2 linked regions of the Oleidesulfovibrio alaskensis DSM 16109 genome follow. The protein of the gene in region 1 binds, or shares a complex with, the protein of each later gene. Links are inferred from orthologs where the notes say so. Each region holds a gene or a part of one and is shown on either strand. Other genes may lie near its edges.

Evidence for each region.
Region 2: the proteins of carB (region 1) and carA are in contact, whole or in part, in a solved structure (PDB 1KEE), measured with the Escherichia coli proteins. The link is inferred for Oleidesulfovibrio alaskensis DSM 16109 from one-to-one orthologs.

What each region holds. Positions count from the first base shown.
Region 1 is NZ_KI519495.1:8,375-24,064, reverse strand. What follows is about bases 5,819-9,653. They hold carB (carbamoyl-phosphate synthase large subunit), read left to right. Parts: upstream 5,819-6,189; coding sequence 6,190-9,453; downstream 9,454-9,653. Other genes in these bases: purF (amidophosphoribosyltransferase), read left to right, coding at 9,458-9,653. Also shown: H586_RS0115415 (hypothetical protein), read left to right, coding at 1-271; H586_RS0115410 (SLC13 family permease), read left to right, coding at 303-1,778; H586_RS0115405 (response regulator), read left to right, coding at 1,857-2,285; H586_RS0115400 (response regulator), read left to right, coding at 2,330-3,550; H586_RS0115395 (GNAT family N-acetyltransferase), read right to left, coding at 3,738-4,178; imidazole glycerol phosphate synthase subunit HisF, read right to left, coding at 4,390-5,169; imidazole glycerol phosphate synthase subunit HisH, read right to left, coding at 5,159-5,800; more of purF, read left to right, coding at 9,654-10,846; H586_RS0115370 (KpsF/GutQ family sugar-phosphate isomerase), read left to right, coding at 10,985-11,989; H586_RS0115365 (acyl-CoA thioesterase), read left to right, coding at 12,138-12,668; H586_RS19540 (glycosyltransferase), read left to right, coding at 12,821-14,503; H586_RS0115345 (OmpP1/FadL family transporter), read left to right, coding at 14,911-15,690. UniProt on the Escherichia coli protein: Large subunit of the glutamine-dependent carbamoyl phosphate synthetase (CPSase).
Region 2 is NZ_KI519496.1:56,678-71,526, forward strand. The notes cover bases 11,352-14,345. They hold carA (glutamine-hydrolyzing carbamoyl-phosphate synthase small subunit), read right to left. Parts: upstream 13,416-14,345; coding sequence 12,288-13,415; downstream 11,352-12,287. Other genes in these bases: H586_RS0116930 (tetratricopeptide repeat protein), read right to left, coding at 11,466-12,266; kdsB (3-deoxy-manno-octulosonate cytidylyltransferase), read right to left, coding at 13,412-14,161. In the rest of the region: H586_RS0116860 (PD40 domain-containing protein), read left to right, coding at 1-156; peptidoglycan-associated lipoprotein Pal, read left to right, coding at 393-926; gltA (NADPH-dependent glutamate synthase), read right to left, coding at 1,278-2,708; H586_RS0116875 (sulfide/dihydroorotate dehydrogenase-like FAD/NAD-binding protein), read right to left, coding at 2,695-3,543; H586_RS0116880 (malic enzyme-like NAD(P)-binding protein), read right to left, coding at 3,883-5,202; H586_RS0116885 (FumA C-terminus/TtdB family hydratase beta subunit), read right to left, coding at 5,221-5,766; H586_RS0116890 (fumarate hydratase), read right to left, coding at 5,766-6,605; H586_RS0116900 (transferase), read right to left, coding at 6,871-8,304; H586_RS0116905 (SulP family inorganic anion transporter), read right to left, coding at 8,363-10,489; H586_RS0116945 (peptide chain release factor 3), read left to right, coding at 14,443-14,849. UniProt on the Escherichia coli protein: Small subunit of the glutamine-dependent carbamoyl phosphate synthetase (CPSase).

The sequences.
Region 1 (15,690 bases):
GCTTATCCGCGACTTCGGTCTGTGGTCCGACCCCACTGCTTCGCTGTGTGTCAAAGCGGGCTCGTGCAAAATAACAGACATCATGCATGTGCCTGAACAGAGCGAATACGTGGAGGAATCCGACACGGTGGAACACGCACTGCACCGCTACATTCTGGGTGTGCACCAGCCGCTGCTGGTACGCAAAGAGGGGAAAGTGACGGGTGTGCTGCGTCTGGGCGATGTTTTCGACTATCTGAGAACAAAAATTACGGAGTGTGCCGCCGGTTAGCCGGGGTGCTTTTTTGAAAAAGGAACAACGTATGTCTACCAAAGCTCAATCGACATCGTTTGACTGGAAGAGACTGTGCTTCATGTTGCTGGGGGTGACTGCTTTTCTGGTGATCTACTATTCTCCGGCGTGGCCGGATGCGGTGGATCCGCTGGGTGAACGGTTCCCGCTTTCGAAAGAGGCCAAGGGTGCTCTTGCCGTATTTATGTTTGCCGGTCTGTGGTGGGTGTTCGAGGTGGTGCCCATCGGCATCACCAGTCTGGGTATCGGCGTGCTGCAGGTTCTTTTCTTTGTCCGTCCGCCCGAAAAAGCGTTCAAGGACTTCATGGACCCGTCGGTGCTCTTTATTTTTGCTTCCATCATGATCGGTCTGGTGTTTACCAAAACCGGGCTGACAAAGCGACTTGCCTATAAAATGCTGATGGTCGTGGGTGAAAAAACAAGCCGCATCTATCTGGGCGTGTTTGTGGTCACCGCGCTGCTGACGCATATTATGGCACATACTGCGGTGGCGGCCACCGTGTATCCGCTGCTGCTGGCCATTTATGCTCTGTACGACGACACCGGCAGCAAGACCCGTTTTGGTAAGGGGCTGTTCATCGGCATGGCCTATGTGGCCGGCGCAGGCTCCATCATCACGCTGCTCGGTGCCGCCCGCGGTGCCGTGGCCGTAGGCTTTTTCAAGGAGATAGTGGGTACCGAGGTCTCGTTCTTCGAGCTTACCTACTACATGGCCCCCATCGGCTGGCTCATGGTGTTTCTGCTGTGGGGCTTCTTCATGATTTTCTGCAAGCCCGAACGCGACACCATACCCGGACTGCGTGAAAAGGCCAGAGAACTGAACAAGCAGATGGGGCCCCTGACCCGCAAGGAAATCATGGCCGCCCTTATCGTGGGCATTGTCATTCTGGTCATGAGCCTGCGGTCGTTCTTCCCCATGCTTAAAATGCTGGACAAAACGGCCATCATCCTCATTTCCAGCATCGCGTTTTTCGTATTCAAGATTCTGGATATCAAGGATCTTGAAGATGTGCCGTGGAACATCATCCTGCTGTTTGCGGGCGCCATGAGCATAGGCTACTGCCTGTGGGAAACCGGCGCGGCAAAGTGGCTGGCCGTCAACTGGCTGGTCATGTTCGAAAAAGCCCACTGGTTTGTCTTTGTCATGAGCATCTGCTTCTTTGTGCTGATGATGACCAACTTCATCATGAACGTGGCCGCCATAGCCATATCGCTGCCGGTGGCGCTGGTTATAGCGCCGTATCTCGGCGTATCGCCCGAGGTTATTCTCTTCGGTGCGCTGGTTGTGGCGGGTATGCCCTTCCTGTTGCTGGTGGGGGCGGCCCCCAACGCCATCGCGTACGATTCCGGTCAGTTCACTTCCGGCGAGTTCTTCAAGTACGGGCTGGTCGCCAGTGCGCTGCTGCTGGTAGTGGTCGGGGTTTTCGTTCTGGTGGTCTGGCCGCTTATGGGCATGCCCATCACCGTGCCCAGAGTAGGCATGTAACTGCCTGATACAAGCCGGAGCGCGGCTTCGTGCCGTGCTCCGGCATACGGATATGATCCTTATCGAAGGAGAACGGATATGTCTGAAAAAGTGCTTATCGTCGATGACGAACAGGAATTTCTGGATGCGCTGGCAGAACGCATGCGTGCCCGCGGTATGGATGTGACCACTGCCACATCGCCCATCGAGGCGCTGGCTCTGGTGGCGCGCCGGTCGTTCGATGCCATCGTGCTTGATTTTCAGATGCCCGAACTGGACGGGCTGGAAACCCTTAAACGCATGAAAGATGCCAATGACGATGTTCAGGTCATTGTGCTGACAGGTCATGCCACCGTGGAGCGCGGTGTTGAAGTAATGAAACACGGCGCCATGGATTTTGTGGAAAAGTCCGCCGACATCAACAGTCTGACGGAAAAAATCCAAGAGGCCAGCGCTAAAAAGCTGGTCATCGCGGAAGAAAAGACCCGTGAAAAGATTCAGGCCATTCTCGAAGAGAAAGGGTGGTAAGCAGGACCGCCCCGGCCGACCATGCAGGTGTAAGGAGAGGAACTATGTCTGTCATCGCTGTCCACTATGGGATCTACTGCCACGAAGACCAGTACCTGAGCGCCATCCGGGAGGCTACCGGATACAGTTTTGTTACTGATGACACCGTGGTTGAAGAGGCTTCGCGCCGTTCCGGCATCAGTGCGTCGCGCCTGCGCAAGGCTTTCGACGCCAAGCCGTCCATCTTCAATTCGTTCACCAACGACAGGGAACGCGCCAGAGCGTGGTTCCGCATGATTGTTGCTGAATATCTGGTCAAGGAAAACGTCATGTTCGGCGGGTTTACCGCCATGATGGTGCCTGCGGCGGTAAAACACGCGCTCAAGGTGTGTCTTATCGCCAACAGGGATGCACGGCTTGCGGCTGCCGCAACGCTGGGCATATCAGAGAGCGACGCGCAGAAAACCATGCGCGCAGGTGATTCCGATGCCGCGGAATGGGTGAACACCCTGACCGGCAATACCGACCCGTGGGCTGCCGGGCTGTATGACATTGTCATACCCGTGGATAAAAGCACCCCGCTGGAGGCTGCCGCCCTTGTGAAGGAAATGCTGGGCCGTGAGGCCGTGCAACCCGACGCCCGCAGCAGAAAAACAGCGCAGGATGCGCTGCTGGCTGCTCAGGTGGAAGTGCAGCTGGCCACCAAGGGCCATTTTGTGGCTGTGGCGGCAGATGCCGGCACGGTCACACTGACGGTCAACGGTCATGTGTCCGACCTTGAGCGGCTGGGCACCACGCTGCGGGCTGCTGTTATCGACATGCCCGGAGTGGATGACGTGCGTGTGGTGGGCGGTCGTGACATTCATACCCCGTCCATTTACCGGCAGTGCAATTTTGAATTGCCCAACAGAGTGCTGGTGGTGGACGATGAGCGCGACTTTGCCCAGACGCTTTCGCAGCGGCTGGAAGTGCGCGAAATGGGTTCCGCCGTGGCATATGACGGTGAATCGGCACTGGAGATCGTGGAACGCGATCAGCCGGAAGTGATGATTCTTGACCTGAAAATGCCCGGAGTGGACGGCAAGGAAGTACTGCGCCGCGTAAAGGAAACCCGTCCTGAAGTGGAAGTGATCATTCTGACCGGTCAGGGTTCGGAAGCGGACCGCGAAGAATGCATGAAGCTGGGCGCATTCGCGTATCTGGAAAAACCCGTGGATATCGAACAGCTCAGTTCCGTACTGCTTAAAGCAAATACCAAGGCGCGTCAGAACCTGAAAAGCGCCTGATGATAACCCGCCGGCGGTTCTGTAAAAGAACCGCCGGTTTCTGCGGGCAAGTGCCCGCAGCCGATTCTTCCGCACTCTGAGTTTGTGACCGTACAGGCTCACACAGGAAAAACGCTCCGGCGCGCATGTGGCGCGTCCGGGGCGTTTTTAGTACTGCGGCATCAGCGGCTGCACACCGCTGCGGGTTTTATCCCTCTGCGGGGGCACAGGTCATTATGTATTCTGCCCTGCCGGTGTGCGGGTCGGTGTTGCGGGCTGCTATGGTGCACCCCTGCGCCAGATAAAAGTCGCAGGCCTGCCGGTTTTCGGCGTAGACATTAAGAGTCAGGCCGCCCGCCTGACGCAGTGCATGGGCAAAAAGGCAGCGTCCTGTGCCGTTGCGCTGTCGCCGTGGCGCCACAAACAGCGCGGCCAGATGGCGTTTGTGCAGTGCGTAAAAACCCGTGATGCCCTGCGGTGTGTCGTATACGCAAACTGTTGTGGCCGAAGGCAGATAGACGGTGCGCATGGCTTCAATGTTGTCGCGCCAGAATGCGGCATCGATAAAGCTGTGCGCCGCGATGGACGCTTCAAGCCAGATGTCCAGTATGGCTTCGGTATCACGGCGGGTGGCGGGACGTATGCTCATTGAGTGTTCCTGTGGCGTGCCGCGCGAGGCGGTGTTGTCAGCGGAAAAAACAGCCCGCCATGCAGCGTATGAGCGCATGGCGGGCAGAAGTAAACAGCGCAGAAGCAGACAGCGTCGTGCGTTAAAGCGCATTGCCGACGGCAGTCCGTGGCCGGTACGCAACCCGCTTTTCACCGGGTGTGCATTGCCGGCGGCCTGCATTGCAGGGGTGTTACCAGGTCAGCCGCATTTTGCAGCCCATGGCCTGAATCTGTTTTTTCAGGTCGGGTATGGTGTATTCGCCGTAATGCACAATGGACGCGATGAGCGCTGCAGAAGCGCCGCCTTTGGTCAGGGCGTCATACATATGCGCAGGATGTCCGGCCCCGCCCGAGGCGATGACGGGAATCTGCACGGCATCGCTTATCATGCGGGTCAGGGTCAGTTCGTAGCCGTCCTTGGTACCGTCGGCGTCTATGGAGTTGACGCAGATTTCACCGGCACCCAGCACTTCTGCTGTTTTCGCCCAGTCCAGCGCGTCCATGCCCATGTGTTTGCGTCCGCCGTGGATGACGATTTCGTACCCCGAGGGGATGGCTTCTGTCGGGGCCACGCGCTTGACATCCATGCCCAGCACAATGGCCTGCGAACCGAAACGGGCGGCCCCTTTGCTGATGATGTCAGGGTCTTTCACCGCACCGGAATTGACCGAAACCTTTTCCGCACCGGCGTTGAGCGCGTCGCGCATATCGTCCACGGTGTTTATGCCGCCGCCCACGGAAAAAGGTATGAAAATGCTCGAAGCCACCTTTTCCACAATATCAAGAAAGATACCGCGCCCTTCGTGCGATGCGGTGATATCGTAGAAAACAATCTCGTCGGCGCCCTGTTCGTAGTACCGTCTGGCGCTTTCCACGGGGTCGCCTATGTCCACATTGCCCTGAAATTTTATGCCCTTGGTCAGGCGGCCGTCACGCACGTCAAGGCAGGGGATAATCCGTTTACTGAGCATTGGCGGCCTCCTTGCAGTATGCGTGGAAGTTGCTGAGCAGCTTCAGTCCGGGTCTGCCGCTTTTTTCCGGATGGAACTGGACGGCCCACAGCCCCGGCCCGCCGTGAACAGAGCAGAATTCCTTGCCGTACGTCGTGGTGGCAATGACATAGTCCGGCTGCGGGTTGGGAAAGTAGCTGTGCACAAAATAAAATTCGGCATCATCGGAAATGCCTTTGAAAAGTGCGCACGGCTTTCTGGGTATCACTCTGTTCCAGCCCATGTGCGGTACGCGGATGGGCGCGCCGGTTTCGTCTTCCAGCGCGGGATTGAACAGATGGCATTCTCCGGGAATGATGCCCAGCGTACGGGTATCGTTTTCCTGACTGTAGTCCAGCATTATCTGGCAGCCTACACAGATGCCCAGCAGCGGTTTGCCTGCTTCCACCTGCTCTTTGAGCACAGCGTCAAGTCCGGCGGCCGTCAGTTCGTCCATGGCCTGTCCGGCGGCCCCCACGCCGGGAAAGATGATGCCTTCCGAGGCGGCGATCTCGGCGGGGTCCGCCGTGATCACGTTGGGGATCCCGATGTGGTTCAGGGCACGGCGCACGCTTGTCTGGTTGCCGGCCTTGTATTTCAGGATCGCAAGCATGGTTCCCTCCTCTTGCGGGGTTTAGGTACTCGGCAATTATCAGCTTCACGCCGTAAAGAGCAAGCGTTTCCTGCACTCTATAACGTCGCGGGCACATTCTGTGACGGCAGGGCAAACTCTGGTGCTTGCGTTTGTGGGGCATCAAAGGGTATAAAGGCGGGATTGCTGACGGGGCATAGGCTTCGTGTGCATGTTCCTCAACAATCACAAAAGGATGCCCGCGGGCTTCTTTTCTCGCCTGGTACTGCGGGGCGCGCAGGCTGTCGCACCCTGTGCCGCAACGTCTGCGGCCGGACTGCCTTGCCCGGAAAGCGTGATTGTTCACCAGCTTTTTCGCGCGTCCGCCTTATGGTGTAACACCTAACCAAGACGACATACAGCGAAGCGAAATGCCAAAGCGGACCGACCTCAAGCGTATTATGGTCATCGGCTCGGGGCCTATTGTCATCGGACAGGCCTGCGAATTCGACTACTCCGGAACTCAGGCCGTAAAGGCCCTCAAGGAAGAAGGCTACGAGGTGGTGCTGGTCAACTCCAACCCCGCCACCATCATGACCGATCCCGGTCTTGCCGACCGGACGTACATCGAACCCATTGAACCGGAAACCGTCGCCGCCATCATCCGCAAAGAGCGACCCTGCGCGCTGTTGCCCACTCTGGGCGGTCAGACCGGCCTGAACACGGCGCTTGCCGTGGCCGAAACAGGCGTGCTGGAAGAGTGCGGCGTGGAACTGATAGGCGCCACCCGTGACGTTATCAACAAGGCGGAAAGCCGCGATCTTTTCCGTCAGGCCATGGCCAACATAGGCCTGAAAGTGCCCGCCAGCGGTATAGCCCGCACCATGGACGACGTGCGCAGGCTGGGCGCCGAAATGCCCTTTCCGCTTATTGTGCGGCCCGCATTTACTCTGGGCGGCAGCGGCGGCGGCATAGCCTACAACATGGAAGACCTTGAGGAAATCGCTTCGCAGGGCCTTGCGGCCAGCATGCAGAGCGAAATCCTTGTGGAACAGTCTGTGCTGGGCTGGAAAGAATATGAGATGGAAGTCATGCGCGACCGCAATGACAACTGCGTCATCGTGTGCTCCATCGAAAACATCGATCCCATGGGCGTGCATACCGGCGACTCCATCACCGTGGCACCTGCCCAGACGCTGACCGATGTCGAATACCAGATGATGCGCGATGCCTCCATTGCCATCATGCGTGAAATCGGCGTGGAAACCGGCGGTTCCAACGTGCAGTTCGGCATCAACCCCGAAAACGGCGACATGGTGGTCATCGAAATGAACCCCCGTGTGTCGCGTTCTTCCGCACTGGCATCCAAAGCCACCGGCTTTCCCATAGCCAAAATCGCGGCAAAGCTGGCAGTGGGCTATACGCTGGACGAAATTCCCAACGATATCACCCGCGAGACCATGGCGTCGTTCGAGCCGTCCATCGACTACTGCGTCATCAAGCTGCCGCGGTTCACCTTTGAAAAATTCCCCGGTTCGCGCGACGAACTGAACACCGCCATGAAAAGCGTGGGCGAAGCCATGGCCATAGGCCGTACCTTCAAGGAAGCCCTGCAGAAAGGCCTGCGTTCGCTCGAAGTGGGCGCTGCCGGTTTCGGGGGCAACTACCGCGAAGAGCTGCCCGCGCGTGAAGACATCATGCCGCGGCTGCGCACGCCCAACTCCAGACGCATATTCTGGCTGCGTCTGGCCATGCTGGCCGGATTCACGCTGGAAGAGCTGTATGAAATCACGGCCATCGACCCCTGGTTTCTGCGGCAGTTCAAAGATGTGCTGGACATGGAAGCGGCCCTCAAGGGATTTGCGCTGGCAAACTCCATGGTGGCGGAGAACCCCGACCTTGTGTCGCTGATGAAGCGGGCCAAGGAATACGGTTTTTCCGACAGACAGCTTGCCGAAATGTGGAAGCTGCCCGAATCCGCCGTGCGCGATCTGCGCAAGTCCATGGGCATCCGGCCCACCTATTATCTGGTGGATACCTGCGCGGCCGAGTTTGAAGCCTATACGCCGTATTATTACTCCACATACGAAACAGGCAGAGAGCTTGTGGCCGAAGACCGTAAAAAGGTCATCATCTTCGGCGGCGGACCCAACCGCATCGGGCAGGGCATCGAGTTTGACTACTGCTGCTGTCATGCATCGTTCGCTCTGCGCGATATGAACGTGCAGTCCATCATGGTCAACTCCAACCCCGAAACCGTCTCCACCGACTACGACACCTCGGACAGGCTGTATTTCGAGCCGCTGACCTTTGAGGATGTCATGAACATTGTGGAAGCGGAAAAGCCGGACGGTGTCATAGTGCAGTTCGGCGGGCAGACACCGCTGAACCTCGCCGTGCCGCTCATGCGCGCCGGTGTGCCCATTCTGGGTACACATCCCGATTCCATCGACCGTGCCGAAGACCGCGAGCGTTTTCAGGCGCTCATTCAGAAGCTGGATCTGCTGCAGCCTGCCAACGACACCGTGATGTCGCTGGAAGAAGCTCTGAAAGCCAGCGAGACCATCGGATATCCCGTGGTTGTGCGCCCCAGCTACGTGCTGGGCGGGCGTGCCATGGAAGTGGTTTACGATGCGGAACAGCTGCGGACGTACTTTGCCAACTCGGTGGGCAAAGCTCCGGAGCATCCCATACTTATCGATAAGTTTCTTGAAAACGCCACAGAGGTTGACGTGGACGCCCTTTCCGACGGGTGCGATACCTACGTTGCCGGCATTATGGAACATATCGAAGAGGCGGGCATTCATTCCGGCGATTCTGCCTGTGTGATTCCGCCCCACACGCTGCCTGCTGATATTGTGGAAGAAATCCGCCGTCAGACCGTTGCGCTGGCAACAGAGCTGAAGGTGGTGGGACTCATGAACATTCAGTTCGCCATCAAGGACGGACGCGTGTTCATCCTTGAGGTCAACCCCCGCGCTTCGCGCACCGCGCCTTTTGTTTCAAAGGCCACGGGCGTGCCGCTGCCCCGTCTGGCAACACAGGTGATGATGGGAACGCCGCTGCGCGAACTCGACCCGTGGAGCATGCGCCGCAGAGGCTACTTCTCCGTTAAGGAATCCGTCTTCCCGTTCAAGCGCTTCCCGGGTGTCGATATTCTGCTTGGCCCCGAAATGCGTTCCACGGGCGAGGTGATGGGCATGGGCCGCACATTTGAGGAAGCCTTTATGAAGGGGCAGATCGCCGGCGGACAGAAACTGCCGCAGGAAGGCAAGGTCTTCATTTCCGTCAACGACAAGGACAAACCCTACGTTGTGGAAGTGGCGCGTGTGTTCGCCGGTCTGGGGTTTGAGGTGCTGGCCACCAAAGGCACATGCAAGCTGCTGGAAGAAAACAATGTTTCATGTACGCCTGTGTACAAGGTGTACGAGGGCAGACCCAACATTGTGGACTTCATAAAGAACGGCGAGGTTTCGCTGGTGGTGAACACCGCCTCCGGAAAGCGTACTGTTCAGGATTCCAAGGACATCCGGCAGGCGACGCTGCTGTACGGGGTACCCTACAGCACCACGGTATCCGGTGCGCACGCCATCGCGCGGGCCATTGCCGAGCAGCGCCGCTGCGGGCTTACCGTGAAAAGCCTGCAGGAATACTACGCGGGCAGCACCGAAGCGCCCGTATGCGGGGAAAAATAATATCATGAAACGTGAATACTGCGGCGTCTTCGGCATATACAACCATGCCGAAGCCGCCCGCATGACCTACTTCGGACTGTATGCGCTGCAGCACCGCGGGCAGGAAAGTGCGGGCATTGTAACATGGGACGGTTCGGCCCTGCGTGAAGAACGCGGCATGGGGCTGGTGCCGGAAGTGTTCAATGAACGGCATCTGAGCAAAGAACTCAAAGGCGATATCGCCATCGGCCACACCCGCTATTCCACCACCGGCGCATCGCTGCTGCGCAATGCCCAGCCGTTCCGTGTGCGCTATAAAAACATGGATATAGCCATCGCCCACAACGGTAATCTGGTAAACACCGTGGAGCTTCGTTCCAGACTGGAAGAAAGCGGCTCCATTTTCCAGACGACCAACGACAGCGAGGTAATTGTCCATCTGATTGCCAAGCACATGAACGGAGGCACTGTCGAAGAAGCCGTCATGGCTGCCTGCCGCGAGGCACGCGGTGCGTATTCGCTGCTTATTCTGGCCAATGATAAGATGATAGCCGTGCGTGACCCGCACGGCTTTCGTCCTTTGCTGCTGGGAAAAGTGGGCGACGCGCATGTCTTTGCCAGTGAATCGTGCGCCTTTGATCTGCTGGAGGCGGAGCTTATCCGTTCCGTCAAGCCGGGCGAGATGATTGTCATCGATAAAGGCAAGGTGCACAGCTATGATATGGATATGGGCAAAAAGCGCCACCACTGTATCTTCGAGCTGATCTACTTTGCCCGCCCCGATTCCATGGTATTCGGAGAAAATGTCTACTTCTGCCGCAAAGCCATGGGCAAGCAGCTGGCCACGGAAGCGCCGGTGGATGCCGACTTCGTCATGCCCTTTCCCGATTCCGGCGTATACTGCGCCGTGGGATACGCCCAGCAGTCGGGGTTGCCGTACGAGCATGCCATGATCCGCAACCACTATGTGGGCCGCACCTTTATCCAGCCTTCGCAGGATATGCGTGATTACAGCGTAAGGGTGAAGATCAACCCTGTGAAGGATATGATCAAGGACAAGCGCATCATCATTGTGGATGATTCCATCGTGCGGGGTACCACCATCCGCACCCGCGTGAAAAAACTGAGGGAGCTGGGCGCCCGCGAAGTGCATTTCCGCGTGAGCTGCCCCCCCATCAAGTTTCCGTGTTTCTACGGCATTGATTTTGCCTCCAAGGGCGAACTGATTGCGGCCAACCATTCCGTAAGAGAGATAGAACGCTTTATCGGTTTGGACAGCCTGCATTACATCAGCATAGAGGGGCTGCTCAAGTCGGTCAGTACGCCGGATGACTATTGTCTGGCATGCTTTACCGGCAGCTACCCGTTGCAGTGCGAAGGAAATCTGAAGTCGTGCCTTGAGTGCGGCTGCTAAATACGACATATTGTGCATGCGGGCTGCCGTGCCGGACACGGTGTGCCCGCATGCGCTTTTTTTATCGCAGCGTCATCCGGTGTGTATCCGACAGCCCTGGCCGGAGGCGATGCAACTCATAACAGGGATTCCGAACTTATGACTCAGGACGCACAATGCACCCGCCGCACGGACTGGATTCCGCTGGCGCGCGAGGTGCTGGATATTGAAATTGAAGGCATTGCCGCCATGCGCGACAGACTGAACGGCGGTTTTGTGGATGCGCTGACACTGATGGCACGCTGCACGGGCCGCGTTGTCATTACCGGGCTGGGTAAATCCGGCCTGGTGGGCCGCAAACTGGCGGCCACGCTGTCGTCCACAGGAACTCCCGCTTTTTTTCTGCACCCTGTGGAAGGTGCGCACGGCGACATGGGCATGCTGCGCAGTGATGATGTCATCATCGCCATATCCAATTCCGGCGAGACTGACGAACTGAACGCCATTCTGCCCGCATTGCGCAGTCTGGGGGCTTCGCTTATCGCCATGACAGGCGGACTGGAGTCCACGCTGGCAAAGAGTGCCGATGTGGTGCTTGATACCGGCGTCCGCCGCGAGGCGTGCCCGCTCAATCTTGCGCCCACTGCCTCCACCACGGCTGTGCTGGCCATGGGCGACGCCCTTGCTGTATGTCTTATCCATTGGAAATCATTTACTGAAAATGATTTTCTGCGGTTTCATCCGGGCGGTTCGCTGGGGCACCGGCTGAGTATGCGGGTGGAAAGTCTGATGCATACCGAAAACCTGCCCGTGGTGCGCGAGACCGTGCGGACGGGAGAAGCGCTGCGCGTGCTGGACGAGGGACGGCTGGGCACTGTGCTGGTGACGGATGGTCAGGGGCGCCTGTCGGGCATTCTGACGGACGGCGACGTGCGCCGCATGGTCTGCCGCGAGGCGGGCGTGGAAACCGCATCGCCGGTGGCCAATGTGATGGTACGCAGTCCGCTGACCGCCAGAAAAGAATTTTCAGTGGCGCAGCTTATTGATATGATGGAAGAAAAAGCTATCACCGTGCTGCCCATCACCGGTGATGACGGACTGCTGCTGGGGGTTGTGCACCTGCATGACCTGCTGGGCAAGGGCGGAGTTAAATTTTCGCGCTGACAGGCCCGTGGCATGGTAACGGCGCACCGCGGTGCGCCGTTTTTGTATGCTGTGTACGGGACGCGGCTGCGGCGGTGCATACCCTGTTGTCTGCGGGCGCGTGCACCGTATGCAGGCCGCGCTGCCGGCAGGATACCGGAGGTATATTATGAATGATCGTAAGGTGAGCGACAGCGATACCATTATGACGCACAGAGGCTTGCCGCAGGATGCCAACCCCGCCGGCAACATCCACGGCGGCACCATTCTGAAGCATATCGATCTTGCCGGTGCCGTGGCGGCCATGCGCCACGCCAGAGGCCGCACGGTGGTCACCGCGTCCATCGACAGGATGGAATTCAAGGCTGCCGTACATGTGGGAGAGCTTATGGTGCTGAAGGCCAGCGTGAACATGGTCAGTAATACGTCCATGGAAGTGGGGGTACGTGTGGAGGCTGAAAACCTGCTCACGGGCGAGGTGCGGCATGCTGCTTCGGCATACCTGACATTTGTGGCCATGGATGAAAACCGCAGACCGACTGCAGTGCCGGGCCTGATACTGGAAACGCCCGAGCAGCACCGCCGTAACCGCGAAGCCCTCATGCGGCGCGAGGTGCGGCGCGAAGAGCGGCGGCGTGAAAAACTGTCGCAGGAAGGGCAGACTCTGGCCCGTGATGAAGGCGTGAAAGAACTGTACTGATGCACCGCGGACGGGCAGTGATTTTTTTGTGGAGTGCTGTGTGTGCATGCCGCGCTGCGCCTGTTGCGGAACATTTTTTGCTTTTTTTATCCTGCCGTACGGATACCGGCAGAAAGTGACGCCCCGCCAGACCTACAGACAGGACAACGATTATGCGCAACGCGCCGGAACGCGATTTGATGACCTCTCTTTTCCGCAGGCAGCATCTGACCAACGGTTATACCGATCCCGCACTGGCCATGCAGATGGCCGACCATTTGCTGCGTGACCTGCAGGCTCAGCCGCCGCAGGAGGGTATGCAGCGCATGGCACTTGCCAGAGGGCTGCTGCGTCAGGCCCTGTTGCTGAATCCCTTTGATTCGGCATTGCGGGGGGTGGTGGCTTCGCTGTGCGCGGGACAGCGGGCTTCCGAAGTGTACATGCGCTGGCTGTGTGCTGTGCGCGATGTGCTCGATTCCGGCCCTGCCGTGTATATGGGCGATGTGCTGCAACGGACCACCGCGCTGGAAAAAGATGACGAAAAGCTGCTGCACGGCGCGCTGTACGGTGATTCTCCGGCTTACCGGTTCACCTGCGCGGGTATTCTGTGGGAAATAGGCAACGGTGCTTTTTTTGAACAGGCGGCACGGGCATTTGTGCAGACTCCGGAAGGCGGCATAGCGGCGCCGTTTTTTGCGTGGGGCGCGCTGAGCATGAACCGTCCGGAGCTGTGCCGCGAGCTGTTGTCACTTGCCGTACCCGGCCCTGTGTCGCTGCATGTGAGCGCGGAACTGGCACTGCGTGAAGGGCACAGAGAACAGGGGATAGCTCTGCTGCGTGATGCCCTGCAGGCCGAACCTGCCTTGTTTTTTCTGGTGTACAGGCTGGTGGAGACATTGCGCGGTGCACCGCCTGCCGGTTTTGAAAGTGTGGCCCGCGGCAGAAGTGTCAGTGTGGCTCTGTACACATGGAACAAATTTGACGTGACTCTGGATACGCTGCGCAGCCTTGTGCACAGCGATATAGGCAATGCATCCATCACGCTGCTGAATAACGGTTCTGATGCGTTTTCGCCGCGTCAGCTGGAAGATGCCGCGCGGGAAGCCGCCTGCGGCAGGCCTGTGGATTTTATCCATCTGCCGGTGAATGTGGGCGCCCCGGCGGCCCGCAACTGGCTGTGGCAGCTGCCTGCCATGCGGCAGGCGGACTATGTGGCGTATCTGGACGACGATGTGCTGCTGCCCGAAGGCTGGCTGCGCATGTACATGCAGTCGCTTGATGAATACCCGCAGGCTGCGGTGGTGGGGCCCAAGGTGGTCAACCCCGGCAGCATCGCGTCAGTGCAGTATGTGCTGCGCAACTTTTACAAGGCGGGTAACAAGCTCATACGCTTCACAAACAACGCTCCGCTGTTCTGGGATATGGGGCAGTATGACTACCGCAGTCCGTGCCTTTCGGTCATGGGCTGCTGTCATCTGTTCAACAGGCGGTTGTGCGACAGGCTGGGGGTTCCGCAATTCGATGTTCGTTTTTCGCCGTCGCAGGTGGATGATATCGAGCATGATATTCAGGTATGGAACGCCGGCGGCAGGGTGCTGTATGACGGGCGTGTATGTGTGGTGCACCGGCAGGACACCGGCCGCAAGGCGCCGCTGAGCGAGGCAGGCTGGGGGCATGTGTGGGGCAACCACATGAAGATGGAGGCAAAGTTTTCCGGCGAGCGTCTGAAAGAGCTTAAACAGACGGTGGAAGACTGCGGCTTCAGTCATTTCACGGCTGCGCTGCAGACTGTGGCCCCGCTGCTGAGCCGCGAGGCACGGGGAGAGCTGGCGGCCATGACAGGCGGTGCCGGCTGACGGCAGGTGTTTTTTCCGGTTACGGCCCGTGATCTCTGCCCCGCCTGTGCGGGGTTTTCTTATGCCGCTTCGGGGCAGACGGTAAATGCAGCCGTGACAGGTCCGTCGGGGCGTTTTGTGCGGGCGGCACCCGCAAGGGACGTGTCGCGCTGCACATGGCGTGACAACGGAAGAGGCGATTTTGTTTCTTATGCCTGCTGCGCATGGCCGGTCGGGCGTGTTCTTGTGTTTACCGGCAAAAGAGTCTAAAAGCTCCCGATTCCGACTGAATACTGTAATGAAGCATACGCACTGATTCGAAGAACGGGGAACACGGACGGAGGTTGCGGCTACACAACGTTATTCATCATCAATCGAGGTTATCAGTGCGACGGTTCTTCATAGTCTGTTGTCTCGCTCTTTCGGGCATGTTTCTCAGCCTTCCGCACACGGCCCGGGCCGCAGGATTTGCCATGTACGAATTCAGCGCCCGCGGCAATGCTCTGGGCGGCGCCATGGTTGCGCGCAAGGCCAGTCCTTCTTCCATTGCGTTCAACCCTGCGCTGATTACGCAGCTTAAGGGTACTCAGATGGCTGCGGGCATGACGCTGGTAGACCCCAGCGCCACCGTGGAAGTGAAAGGGCAGGAAACTGTCTCCGCCAAAAAGAATTACTGGGCCATTCCTCATGCCTACGCCACGCGGCAGGTCAACGATGCGCTGTACTACGGTGTCGGCGTGTTTTCCCGTTTCGGTCTGGGTAATGAATATTCCAAAGACTGGTTCGGTAAAGACCAGCTGTATTATGTGGGCATACAGTCCCTGTCGGTGAACCCCGTCATGGGGCTTAAACTTACCGACAAGCTTTCGGTCGCCTTTGGCATTGAGGCCATGTGGTTTGACTATGAGCAGAAAAACATAGTGGAAGCCGGTGCCGGCGGCAGGCTGGACGGCCGTGTGAACGGCGAAAGCATAGGCTACGGCATTAATCTGGGCATTCACTATCAGCCTGTGGAATGGCTTGCGCTGGGCGCCAGCTGGCGTTCCGGCATCAAGCAGAACCTGAAGGGCACGGGCTATTTCAGCGGTTCCGGCCCCCTTTTCAGCAACTGGGGCGATACCGATGCGCGCGGCAGCGTGAACCTGCCCGACATGCTTTTTCTGGGGGTATGTGTGATGCCCACCGACAGGCTGAGCATTGAAGCGGGT
Region 2 (14,849 bases), on another replicon or contig:
AGCTTTGCACCGGACAGCTACTTTATAGCCTTTGCCTCGAACCGCAGCGGCAAATATAAAGTGTATCTGACAACACGCCACGGAGGCACCCCCAAAATGGTCGATACAGGCTCTCACGATGCCTCGTTTCCTGCATGGGGCAAACTTTCTGACTGATTACAATGCGTAACGGGGGTGTGACAATGTTGTCACGCCCCCGCAGTTTATGTACGTTGCGTATTATAACAGTCTGTCAGTTCAGGGGATCACCCATCCCCCCTTGACAAATCATTGAGGCAGCGTAGAATTGCGTCCTAGTTTTATCGGGTTAGAAGGGAAAATGGTGTCCGCTATCCGCCCGGTATGCAATTCTCGCAAAAACGAATTTTTACTTCTGTTCAGGAGGCTACAGCATGCGCAATGTTAACCGTCTGGGTTTGGCTCTGATCCTTGCCCTGGCACTTACCACCGGCTTTGGCTGCGCCAAGAAGCAGGTCGCGGCAACCCCCGAAAAGGCTGCCACCGAAACCGTGGTCGTTTCCGAAGATTCCTCTTCTTCCTCCTCTGCCATGAGTGAAGAAGCCCTTGCCGCCTACGAAAAGGCCAAAGCCGTTGTCACCGGCAACGTGGTCTACTTCGAGTTTGACAAGTTCGACCTGAAGGCCGAAGGCAAAGAACTGCTGAAGGGCAAGGCTGAAGCTCTGAAGGCCTACCCCCAGCTGCGCGTTCTCATCGAAGGCAACTGCGACGAACGCGGCACTCAGGAATACAACCTTGCACTGGGCGAACGCCGCGCACGCGCCGCGTTTGAATACCTTGTGCTGCTGGGCGTACGTCCCGACCAGCTTGAAATCGTCAGCTACGGCGAAGAACGCCCCGCAGTTTCCGGCAACAACGAAGCTGCCTGGGCCAAAAACCGCCGCGCAGAATTCAAGCTTATCAAATAGTAAGCTCTTCATTGCCAATAGAGAAGCCGCCTGAAAGGGCGGCTTTTTTTATTGCCGCACCCCCGTCAGGCTACGCCCGACCCGCTGCGGGCGGCATTGACGACCGGCCCCCTGCAAAAGCCCGCCTGTGCCAGTCGCATGACGTTTGCGGCAGGACACGGCCATACCGGTGCAGCCCTGTCCGGCAGCCTGCAACCGGCCCCGGAATGAACAGACCGCACGCAGACAGGGAAGCTTACGAGGGCAGCGGCACCACCTGCGGCAGCCGGATCAACGGACGGCAGAGACAGCAAAAGCGCCCGCGGCGTTGCCGCGGGCGCTGAAAGTATGCTGCAGATACAGACAGATGCGCTAGTCTTCCACCGCGCACCCCAGTGAACGGGCAATGTGCTTGGCCGCCCTGCGACCGGCCCCCATGGCCAGAATAACCGTGGCGGCACCGGTCACTATATCACCACCGGCATATACGCCGGGCATGCTTGTTTCGCCGGTTTCCTCGTCCACCGACACATAGCCCCTGCCCGTCAGCTTCAATTCAGGTTCATTTTCCAGCAGTACGGGGTTGGACCGTGTGCCGACGGCAATAACGGCAAGGTCTGTGGGCAGTTCCACGGTGGCACCCTGCACGGCCACCGGCCGGCGGCGACCGGACTCATCGGGTTCCCCCAGCTCCATTTTCTGCAGCACAACGGCTGCCAGACTGCCGTTTTCACCGGCACGGAATTCCAGAGGACCGCACAGTTCGGCCACCTGCACGCCTTCTTCAATGGCGTGTTCCACTTCTTCGTGGCGTGCAGGCATTTCTGCCTGCGTACGGCGATAGACGATATGCACAGATTCGGCGCCCAGCCGCATGGCTGTACGGGCCGCATCCATGGCCACGTTGCCCCCGCCGAAAACAGTCACGCGGCGGCCGCGGATGATGGGGGTGTCATATTCCGGAAAAGAATACGCCCGGCCCAGATTCACACGGGTAAGATACTCATTGGCGGAAAACACGCCGTTGAGATTTTCTCCCGGTACTCCGAGAAAACGCGGCAGCCCCGCCCCGACTCCGATAAAGACCGCCTTGTACCCCTGTGCGAAAAGATCGCTTATGGAAAATGTTTTGCCGCCCACTCTGTTGCGGACAAATTCCACCTGCAGTTCACGCAGGGCGTTCACTTCCTTGGCGACAATCTTTTCCTTGGGCAGACGGAATTCGGGAATACCGTACACAAGCACGCCGCCCAGTTCGTGCAGGGCCTCGAAAACAGTAACCTTGCACCCGTGCGCGGCCAGATACCCCGCCGCAGTGAGGCTGGCAGGTCCGCTGCCGATACAGGCGACCTTTTTTTCCGGGTCAATGTAAGGGCATTCCGGTTTACCGGTTATCAGACCGCAGGCGTCACGGTGCATGTATTCGTCGGCCACAAAACGTTCCAGACGGCCGATGGCCACCGGCTGCCCTTTTGCCTGCAGTATGCACGCCCCCTCGCACTGCGATTCCTGAGGGCACACCCGCCCGCACACGGCAGGCAGGCTGTTGGTGGTTTTGATAATCCGGTAGGCATGTTCCACATCGCCCTGCGCCAGCGCGGCGATGAACTGCGGTATGGGCACTTCCACAGGGCAGCCCTTGACGCAGCGGGGCTTTTTGCACTGCAGACAGCGCCCGGCCTCCTGCCGCGCCATTTCCGGCGTATACCCCAGCGCCACTTCGTCAAAATTACGCACGCGTTCCGCGGGCGGCTGGTTGGGCATGGGCACACGGGGCAGTACGGGCTTTTTACTTGCTTTCATTACACTTGCACCTGCAGTGATGGTCGTAGGATTCACGCTCCAGCGGGCGGAATGCGCCCAGCCGCTGCCGCAGTTCCGCAAAATCCACCTTGTGTCCGTCAAACTCCGGTCCGTCCACACAGGCAAAACGGGTCTCGTTGTCCACCGTCACGCGGCAGGCGCCGCACATGCCTATGCCGTCCACCATTATGGAGTTCAGGCTCACCGTGGTTTTCACGCCGAAAGGTTCTGTGGTGCGGGCAACAGCCTCCATCATGGGCACAGGGCCCACGGCCACCACTTCGCTTACACTGTCGTCTGCTTCCAGCCGCTGCCGCAGCAGTTCGGTAACCAGCCCTTTATGTCCGTAGCTGCCGTCATCGGTGGAGACAAGCACTTCAGGAGCAAATTCCTTGAGCTCTTTTTCAAACAGCAGCAGATCTTTGCTGCGGGCGCCGATGATGGCGACCACGTGGTTGCCGGCTTTATGGTGCCCCTTGGCAATGTGATGCATGGCGGCAATGCCGGTGCCGCCGCCCACACAGATGACTGTGCCGCCCTGCTCTATATGCGTCGCACGTCCCAGAGGACCGCACAGGTCAAGAATGGCATCGCCCTCGTTCAGGTCTTCCAGCATGGCCGTGCTTTTGCCCATGACCAGATACACGATGGTTATGGTGCCTTTTTCAGGGTCGGCATCCGCGATGGTCAGCGGAATACGTTCACCATGTTCGCACACGCGCAGAATGACAAAGTTGCCCGGCTGCGCCTTGGCGGCAATATGCGGAGCATCGATGACCAGCTTGCTGGTCTGGCCGGGGATCAGCCGCTCCTTGGAAATAATTGTATTTTCCATATGCTATCCGTTTGCTTGCTGCTCCGGTCATGCCGGACAGACATGAAGCTTATCATCCGTTCCTGCAGAAAAAGCGTGCTGCGCTGACTGTGCAGCCGCACAACCATAGACAAAACACCATCACAGGCATGCAAGTCAACCTTGTGCCGCGGGGTGCAAGCCAGATGCGGAATACGGGCCCGCCGGCGGACAACGGCTGCGGCTGCATCCGCAGACCGCCAGTGTATGCCGGATACGCTGCAACGAGTATTATTACGCTGCCGCAGAAGATGCGCAAGCAACGGTATTTTTCTGCCTGCATCCTGCACGACCGCCGCAGGATGCAGGCAGCGGCAGAAATCAGACGCCGGAATAACTGTCCACCACGGCTGCCGCACGGCGCGCCGCAGCATCCACGCGGACCCGCAGCGAAGCGGCATACGCTTTCATATCAGCCACAGGTACCGTGGCCACGCCGGAATCCATGGCCGCCTGCGCCACGGCGGGAGTTTCCCACTCCAGCACACGCGGGTCCAGCGGCTTCGGTATGACATAGTCCACGCCGAACTCCAGAGAATCCACACCGTACAATGCGCAGATTTCTGCAGGAACAGGCTCGCGCGCCAGCGCCGCCAGCGATCTGGCAGCGGCGATTTTCATGGCCTCGTTGATTTCCGTGGCGCCCACGTCCAGTGCTCCGCGGAAAATATACGGAAAACCGGAAACATTGTTCACCTGATTGGGAAAATCGGAACGCCCTGTACCCATGATGCAGCCGGGGCAGGCTTCTTTGGCATCGGGATATGCAATTTCCGGATCGGGATTTGCCATGGCGAACAGCACCGGATCCTTTGCCATGGCCCGCACCATGTCTTTGGAAACAAGGTCTTTTGTGGACAGACCAAGGAACATGTCCGCCCCTTTCATCACATCTTCAAGACTTCCGGCATCTTTTTTCTGAGCAAACCGTTTCTTGTAGCTGTTCAGATCGCTGCGTCCGGCATGGATAAGCCCCCGCGAGTCGAACATGTAGATATTTGCAGGATCGACGCCGAGTGCAACATAGAATGTGGCACAGGCAATGCCTGCAGCTCCGGCTCCCACAACCACAACCTTCATGTCTTCGGCCCTGCGGTTGGTTATATCCAGCGCGTTGAGCAGCCCCGCTCCGGAAATCACGGCGGTGCCGTGCTGATCATCATGAAACACGGGAATATTCATCTCGCGCTTGAGCGTCTCTTCGATGTAAAAGCATTCCGGAGCCTTGATGTCTTCCAGATTGATCCCGCCGAAGGTGGGCTCCAGCGTTTTCACCACCTCGATAAGCTGATCGGCGCTGCGCACGTCCAGATTGATGTCAAACACGTCGATGTCGGCAAAGGTTTTGAACAGCACGCCTTTGCCTTCCATAACCGGCTTTCCTGCCAGCGGGCCGATGTTACCCAGCCCCAGAACCGCGGAACCGTCTGAAACCACGCCCACAAGGTTGGAACGGCCGGTATACAGCGCGGCCTTTGCCGGATCTTCGCGGATGGCTTTGCAGGCTTCGGCCACGCCGGGCGAATACGCCATTGAAAGATCTTTCTGGTTTCTGCAGGGCTTTGCGGGAACGACTTCCAGCTTACCGGGGCGCGGAGCCTCATGATATTTCAGTGCTTCTTCTTTTGTGAAAAGAGCCATTGTCAGCCTCCTGAGTGGTCACAGATCAAGTTTGGGGGTTACATACAGCTCGCCGCCGCAGGCATCGTTGATCACCAGCAGCGGAAAATCACGCACCGTCAGCCTGCGCACGGCTTCCGGGCCCAGCTCTTCATAGGCCACAACCTCGGCGGCCAGAACACACTGTGACAGCAGCGCACCGGCGCCGCCCGTGGCTCCCAGATACACAGCGCCATGCTCACACATGGCGTTGCGCACCGTGTCGCTGCGCTTGCCCTTGCCTATGGTGGCACGCACCCCCAGTGCAAGCATGCGGGGAGTGTAGCTGTCCATCCGGCCGCTTGTGGTGGGCCCTGCCGACCCGATGGGGCGTCCCGGCGGCGCGGGTGCCGGTCCCACATAGTACACGACCGCTCCTTCCGTCGGAAAAGGCGGGGTGCCGCCGCTGTCCAGCTGTTCCATGATGCGTTTGTGCGCCGCATCGCGGGCTGTATATATATCGCCCGAAAGCAGCACGACATCACCGGCGCGCAGTTGCAGCACATCCTCAGACCTGAGTGGTGTGGTAAGATGCCAGGTAGCCATCAGAGAATCACCTCTCTGTGCCGCGCCGAATGGCACTGCACATTCACCGCCACAGGCAGGCTGGCAATATGGCAGGGATGCAGGGCAATTTTCACAGCCAGACATGTCGTGCGTCCGCCAAGGCCCATGGGACCGATGCCCAGCGCGTTGAGCGCATCCAGCAGCTCGGTTTCCATGGCGGCCACTTCCGCATCGGGGTGCACGTCGTCCAGTCTGCGGAACAGCGCCCGCTTTGCCCGCGCGGGAGCAAGGTCGAACGTACCGCCTATACCCACTCCCACGATGGTGGGCGGGCAGGGGTTGGGACCGGCTTCGGCCATGCGGCGTACCACAAATTCCTTTATACCCTGCCAGCCCTGCGCGGGGGTCAGCATGGTGCAGCGCGACATGTTTTCGCTGCCGCCGCCTTTGGCCATATAGCGTATGGTCAGCCGGTCGCCTTCCACCAGTTCCGTATGCACGATGGCGGGACGGTTGTCGCCGGTGTTGCAGCGCGTAAGCGGATGGCACATGGACTTGCGCAGGCAGCCTTCTTCATACGCCTGCGCCATGGCGCTGTTCAGCACATGCTGCAGCGAACCGCCACCCAGACGCACGTCTTCGCCCATTTCCACAAAAAAGACCGCAGCGCCGGTGTCCTGACACAATGCCAGTCCGCCGGATGCGGCAAGGTCGGCGTTTTCCAGCAGCTGACGCAGCACCTCTCTGCCCGAAGCCGAAGTCTCACTCTCCATGCTGCTTTTCAATGCGGCGTACACATCATCGCCCAACACCCTGTTGGCGGCCAGAATCATCTGCCGTACCGCAGCGTGCACAGCGGACGCTTCTATTATCCTCATATGGTCACACCTTTTCCGACATATTGCAGACATACCGGCCCGCGCGGCGGCATACGGCACCGGACACGGCCCCGTCCGCGCGCGCAACCCCTGTCTTAAACGTCTTCTTTGCGTTCGTCACCCCCATACAGTGGCATAACATGCCCCGCATGTTCATTTTTTGCACCATATCCGCCGGAGAGATCGCACATAAAAAAGCCGCCCCTTACGGGGCGGCCGTCAATGTTTCAGGTTTCCGGCGGTGCGGCGCACAGGCCGCAGCCCGCTAGGAGCCGTTGTTGGGCTGAATGAGAATGGTCGGATACATGCCGCGCGGGTCACCGTCCTGATAGGGCTGGATGATGTTGAACGTGAAGTTCTTACCCTTCTGTGCGTGTCCTGTGCCTTCGCTGCCATCAAAAAATGCACCGTTTTCGCTGAGAATACGTTTGATGCGCTTTTTGAAGGAATCAAGGAACGGACCGCCCTTGCCGCGGAAGGTCATACGCCCCATGGTCACTTCACCGTCCACTTTGGCAAACTCTTCAAAGCTGATGGAATGGGCAGCCAGATCGGCCTTGTTGCGGATATATCCCCACACAAGGTGACCGGCCGGAATTTCCAGCGGCTCTTCCAGATCGATGATGGTGTGCGGCATGACCACGCATCCGTCACCGATTTTCAGCGGACTGCTTTCGCTGCCCTGCAGGAACGAGTTGAACCCGGTGAAGATCATGTCGCCCAGATGCGCGTTGATGATCTTTCCGCCGTGGGCAGTGACGCAGTTGCGTTCCAGACGGCTGTTGATGATGTAGCAGTTTTCCTGCGCGTTGCTGCCCTTGCCCATCCATGCGTTATCCAGATAGGCGCGCTGTGACACCAGCACATTTTCGCCGATGACGGTGTCGCCTTTTATGACGGCATATCCGCTGACGGACGCACCGGAAGCCGACCCGGCGCCGCTGGCCATATGACCCGAGGCAAAGACCTCCTCGAAATCCTCCTGCCGCACTTCCACAAACTCCATGAGGACGCCTGTGGGGCAGGAACCGGCTTCCTGCGATATGTACTTGTCAAGAATGGCTTTATCAAAGCTGTAGTGGAACTCCAGCTCATCACCGCTCTTTATCCATATCTGTCCGGGTTCCACGCATTTGCCCACCAGTTCGCCTGTCTGCACATACGAGAAGTAGCGCACCACGCTGTTGTGGATGGTGGAAAGGTCCACCGTTGCAAAGGAACCGATGAAGCTGCCTTCCGTAAGCGAACCGTGGATGTTTGCATAAGGCATGGCCACGGTGTTGCGGATGGTGAACTCTTCCGGCGATTCCGGATCGTGCGAGTTGGAATGCACCAGCGTCTTGTTCAGAAAGCTGTCCTTGATGGTGATGACCTCGTCGTCATGCAGAGGAATCATCTTGCCGTCGCAGACAAAATGCTGACCCTTGCGCTTCAGTTCGTCACCGCGGATATCGCTCTTGTACAACGCAGAATGCAGCACGTTGACACGGCCCAGAAAGTAGCTGCCGGCAAGACTCGAGTTCTTGAAGTGGAAATGCACGGGGTCATCGGCCGAAAGGCCGTAGAATGCATAGAACTTCGAGTAATGCAGGTGCGGCGTCTGCCGGCGCACGTAGTCGCCCACGTCAAACTTCTGATGGCGAAGGTTGACGTTCACCCGGTCAATGATGCGCTCCAGAAGCAATTCCAGCTGCGTCATGGCTTGTCTCCGTAACAGCGCGGTCCCATTGCCGCGGGACCGCAGTTGTCGGTTGTTCCTACGTCAATGCGCAGTAGGTTGTTAGCGGACAGTTGTCCTCGGCTCCGTTTTTATGAGCCTTTTCATGGATTTCGCACAAGGCAGCGTCCATGGTCGCGTATATGTGGTCTTCTCCGATGCGTTCCCACACGTGGGTACGCTTGAGCACCGCAGTGACAGCCTCGTTCATGCCCGAAAAAGACAGATCGATGCCGGCGCTGCGTACACGGTCGATAAGCAGTCCCAGTGCTTCTTCGCCCGATGCGTCAATATCGTTGATGCCGTTGCACACTATCAGAATGTGGCGCAGGCGGGGCATGGCCTCCATGCGTTCCATTATCTGGTCTTCCAGAAAGCTGGCGTTGGCGAAAAACAGCGGCCCGTCAAAACGGACAACGGCCATATACTCGCACTGACGCAGCCCTCTGGCCTCCGCATCGCGCATATCCAGATTTTCGTCGCGCGACAGGTTCGCCACGCGGGGACGCATGGATTTATACAGGAACACACCCAGCGACAGCACCACGCCCACAAAGATACCCTTGTCCAGATGCGGCGCAAACGCCAGCGTGCACAGAAAAGATACAATGGAAATGGCACCGTCGTACCACTGGGCCTTCCATGCATGGCGGAAGCCCTGCGCGTTGATCAGCCCGATAACCGCCATCATGATGACCGCTGCCAGCACCGACTGCGGGAGATGATACAGCAGCGGGGTGAAAAACAGCAGCACAATGACCACAGCCATGGATGTGAACACGCTGGAAAGCCCGCTTACGGCACCGGAAGCCAGGTTGACCGCCGAACGCGAAAACGAACCGGATGCGGGATAGCTTTTGCCCACCGCGCCCAGAATGTTGGCAAGCCCCTGCCCCACAAGTTCCTGGTTGGGGTCAAGACGCTGACCTGTTTTGGCGGCCATGGCCTTGGCAATGGAAATGGCTTCCATAAAGCCCAGCAGCGAAATAATGGCAGCATAGGGAAGCAGCTGCAGCATGACGCTGATATCAAGGGTCGGAATGGAAAGCGTGGGCAGACCGCTGGGCACGGTGCCCACCACCGCACCGCCGCCCATCATGGGCAGTGCGTTCACGTCAAGAGGTCTGTTACCCACCTTCAGGCGCCACACGCGTCCGTCGGTCTGCATACCGTCGGGAGTCTGCCCCTGCTGATAAAAAAGCATGGAGCCGTCGGCCATGACCACACCGTCAAACAGCATGTCGCGCAGCGCGGCTCTGTCGTTATGAATGCCGCCTTTCAGGCGGTCCATGGCCAGCCCCACTTCCTTGATGCGGTATTCCAGCTCAAGGTGGGCATTGTCATCGGCCAGGCCTTTTGCTTCTTCAAGCTTTCTGCCCAGCTCCGCGCGTTTTTCTCCCAGTGCGGGAATGGCGTTCACCTTCTGGTTAAAGGCGGCGATCAGCTCCGAGGCCGCGGGGGCCTTGAGCGCGGTAACGGGAGCCTTGGCATCGTGCTGAAACCCGATACCCCACGATATGGTGGTGGTCAGCGCCACGGCCACCAGCACGTTGGGCACCTTGGGCATGTACCGTTTGAGCAGATACATGATGGCAAAGGCCAGCACCCCCATGACAAGGGTCGGCCAGTGCGTGAAATTCATTGCGCTTTCAATGACGCGGATAATGGTTTCGTAGTGATGCTCGGCTTTGTCCACATACACGCCGAACAGCTTGGAAAGCTGCGAGGTGGCAATGATGATGGCCGCCGCGTTGGTAAACCCGTTGACCACGGGGTGCGACAGAAAGTTAACCACCAGCCCCAGCCGCAGTACACCCAGCGCCAGCTGAAAAAGTCCCACCATCAGAGCCAGCATGATGGCGTATGCTATGTACGCCTCGCTGCCCTGCGTGGCGAGAGGAGCAAGCGAGGCCGAGGTCATCAGTGAGACCACAGCCACCGGACCGGTGGCAAGCTGACGGCTGGAACCGAACAGCGCCGCTACCAGCGGAGGAAGAAAAGAGGCGTACAGACCGTAATATGGAGGCAATCCCGCAAGCTGCGCATAGGCCATGGACTGCGGAATTAGGACCAGCGCCACCGTGAGACCGGAAATCAGATCCGCTCTCAGGCTTTCGCCGGTATACCCTTTGAACCATCCGAGGAAAGGGAAGACTCTCGTCAGCATTCGTTCACCCGTCGCTTTGTATCTTCCGCAGCCGGACGGAATAATCCTGCCCTGCCCGACGCGGAAACTGCCTGAACATGCCGGAAAAAACCGGCAGCGATGCACAAGGATTCCCGGCACCCGCGCGGGCCACTGCGCGCTGCCATGCGGAACCCTGCCGCACCGTCATAACTGCAAACACTCCGGCCAGATGCATACCGGCTGCCCACCGGCGCTTCCGGCTGCCCGCCGGAAAGCATATGTTCAATGCATATGACCAATTGTGACCCTTAAAAATTTTTCTCCCAAAACACAAGGTAAAAATTTCACAAGCTATAATATATGTCAAAACAAAGACATAGAAGTCATTTCGACAGACTTGAAAGTTTTGTCAACCTCTTTCTGGGATGTGATTTTTTACACAGGACGCCTGCCCCCGGGCCGCCGGCACACACGTGCCCCCCGCACAGGCCTGCATGCCGTACGGCTTTGAACACCCCTACCCCGCATCAGGCATGGACCACGGACCCCGCACCCGAAGCGTTTTGGCAGCCAACCCGTACAGGGTATGCCGCAGGCGGCAGAACAGTGCCCCGTCGCACAACGGTTCAAAGCGGCGCACACCTTTTCCGCAGCAGGCTGCAGCAAAATGCAGCAGCGCACCACCATGAGACATCTGCTCGTTCCCGAGTCAAACAAGCGGCCGCAGGTGCACAGGGCATTCTGCACACACCGTGCCTGAAAGAGGTGTTCACGAAAGACAGATTGCCCCGCCATAAAATATTTCTTTATGCATGCCGCATTAGCGCCGCATGCGTTATTCCAATCAAAGCCTAAAACCTGATTATGGGCAGTGTGTCAACACCCGCCATGTTGCATGATGTCCATATGCGTATTTCCTGTGATTTTTTTCGCGCATCAAAAAAAAACGGCCCCGCAACGGGGGCCGTTTCATTTATTATCATTTTCATGCAGACCGGAAGATATCAAACCGGCGTCACTGGATTTTTTTCAGTGCGAAGTTGAGCATCTTTTCCGCTTCCACAAAGTCGGGTTTTAATTTCAGAGCCATACCCGCAGCCTTGGCTACTCTGTCCCACTTGCCCCAGTCCACATACAGCCGGCCGAGGTTAAAAAACAGATGCGGGTCATGCCCCGTGTACTTGGCAGCCTTGAAGTAATACTTTTCGGCCACGTCGAACTTGCCCAGCTTGCGCAGGGCAATGCCGATACGGTTGTACAGATGCACCGACTCGGGGCTTTCATCCAGCGCCTGCGCAAGGTATTCAAAAGCTTCTTCGTAGCGGCCCGCTTTCAGAAAGCGGTCGCCAATCTCGCCCTTCAGCTCGGCATCGTCTTCAAACCGGGCAACCAGTCCGCGGAAGTGTTTCTGCGCATCCTCAAACTGACGGTCGTCCAGCATCTGCTGCCCGCGCCGCATCTCAGCCTCTTTCGACGCTTCAAACTGCCTGAGCTGTTCCTGCGCTTCGGACACGGCGGCCTCTTCCAGCGCCTTGACCAGCGATGCCACCACATCCAGCACTTCACGTTCCGCACCGGGTTTGTAAGAAATGGTCAACGGAAAAACCCTGCGCAGTTCGGCGTCATTATTCAGATGATGCGCCGCATCATCCAGCAGACGCTCGAATTCCTCTTTCTCCGCCTTCATCAGCGGGTTTTTAAGAACAGCCAGCAAAGCAGTGTGATACGACTGCGCAGCGGGCATAACCTTGCCCTGCCGCAGCAGCGAACGCACCTGCGTAAGCTGTTTCCGCGCTCTGGTCAGTTCAGCAGACATTCTTTTCTCCGGTCGGCACGGCTACTTTCCCAGATGTTCGCGCAGCAGTTTGCGGAACCTGCCGAAGAAGTAGTGGCTGTCGTTGGGTCCCGGGCTGGCTTCGGGGTGGTGCTGCACCGAAATGACCGGTTTGACGGTATGCTCGAAACCCTCAAGCGTATTGTCATTCAGGTTCACATGGGTCACACGCACATCGGGAACTGCATCCAACTCTACACAGAACCCGTGGTTTTGCGAAGAGACTTCTATGCGCCCCGTTGTCAGGTCCTTCACCGGGCTGTTGCAGCCGTGGTGCCCGAATTTAAGCTTGCGCGTGGTACCGCCCAGCGCATGCCCGAGCAGCTGATGCCCCAGACAGATGCCGGCCACGGGCATCATGTCGGTCAGTTTTGCGATTTCGGCTATTTCAGCCTTCAGCGTTGCCGGGTCTCCGGGACCGTTGGAAAGGAACACGGCCTCGGCACCGCAACGCTGCACGTCCTGCGCGGTAAAAGAAGGCGGCACCACAAGCAGGTCCAGTCCTTCTGCGGCAAGCAGGCGCAGAATATTCCATTTGATGCCGAAGTCATAGACCACCACACGCGGCCCCTTGCCCGGCCATGCGTACACCCCGTCCTGCAGAGTCACTTTCTGAGGGCGCTCGCCGTCCCAGCGGTAAGGGCTTTCGGGTGCCACGCGCACAACCAGATTCTGGCCTTCCATGGACGGCAGGTCTTTTGCCCGCTGCACCAGCGCCGCGGGGTCGGTCTCCGCAGTGGAGATAATGCCCCGCATGGCTCCGTGCATGCGCAGATGACGGGTAAGGGCGCGGGTGTCTATGCCTTCGATGCCCATAATTCCGTTACGCTTGAGATAATCGGGAAGCGACGCCACGGAACGCCAGTTGGAGGGCACCTTGCAGCATTCCTTAACAATGAACGCCTCAACGTGCACCTTGCCGGATTCCACGTCTTCGCGGGTCACTCCGTAGTTGCCGATAAGCGGATAGGTCATGCAGACCATCTGCCCCGCATACGAAGGATCCGTCAGCACTTCCTGATAGCCGGTCATGCCGGTGTTGAAAATCACCTCACCACCCGTCTCTCCGGGGCCGGTAAAGGAACGGCCTTCCAGTACGAAGCCGTCTTCAAGGGCCAGCAGCGCTCTCATCCTTCGTTCTCCCGTATCATGTTGATAATTACGTCGATATCCCCGGGGCGGTCCACACCGTGCGTCCGGTATGCCGTTTCCACCACCCGTATGGGTATATTGTTTTCCAGAAGCCGCAGCTGCTCCAGTTTTTCCGTACGCTCAAGCACGGACTGTTCCAGCTGCGTAAAACGCCGCAGAGCCTGATACCGGAAAGCATACAGCCCCACGTGCCCCATGCAGGGCGCACCGGACTGCCCGTCGCGGCAGTACGGTATGGCTGCCCGCGAAAAATACAGAGCGTCACCCCCCGCCGTGCACACCACCTTGACCACATCGGGACAGGCGGCCTGCTGCGGGCTGATGGCCCGCGCCAGAGTGGTTACCTGCACGGCGGCATCTTCAGCAAAAGGCCGCACCAGCTCGGAAAGCATGCGCGGCTCCAGTGCGGGCTCGTCACCCTGAATATTAACCACCACGGCGTCCTCGTCCAGCTGCAGCAGCGTTGCCGCTTCAAAAACGCGGTCGGTGCCGCTGGGGTGGTCGGAACGGGTCATCACATACGGCACGTCCAGCGCGTGCGCCGCTTCCGCAATCCGTCCGTCGTCCGTGGCCAGCACCACCTGCTGCAGCTGCGGACACAGGCTTGCCCTGTGCCACACATGCCAGAACATGGGGCGGCCCTGAATATCTGCCAACGGTTTGCCGGGAAAACGGGAAGAATCGTATCGTGCCGGGATTATTCCGTAACATGCTGTTGCGGTCATGAGTCCTGCCGGAATATAGCTGCGTGGCGGCGGGTGCCGCCCGGTAACAGTGCGCCAAATCGATGGACTATACCTGCAAACGCCGCAGGAGGAAAGAGCTTTCAACCGGCCGGAACCCGCACGGACTGCCGCAAATCGGCAGGACACGCAACATACTGCCGCTGCGGATTATTTTCAGCGCTCATGCCTTATGTTGACCGCACACCGCATCTATAGCATAACACCGCCCTCGCGGGTGTCCCTTGCAGGGCGCCGCAAAACCACCCCGCCGAGGTTTCACCGTGAACAGGGAACATCAGAGAGAAGTAGACAAACGCCGCACGTTCGGCATCATCAGCCACCCCGACGCAGGCAAGACGACCCTTACCGAAAAGCTGCTGCTTTTCGGCGGGGCCATACAGATGGCCGGCACCGTCAAGTCGCGCAAGGCAGCCCGCCACGCCACGTCAGACTGGATGGCCATGGAGCAGGAACGCGGCATATCCGTCACCACCTCGGTGATGAAGTTCCACCACAACGGCTACGAAATAAATCTTCTCGATACCCCCGGTCACCAGGATTTCTCGGAAGACACCTACCGGGTGCTCACCGCGGTGGACAGCGCGCTGCTGGTCATCGACTCCGCCAAAGGCGTGGAAGCGCAGACCCTGAAGCTGATGGATGTGTGCCGCATGCGCAGCACTCCCAT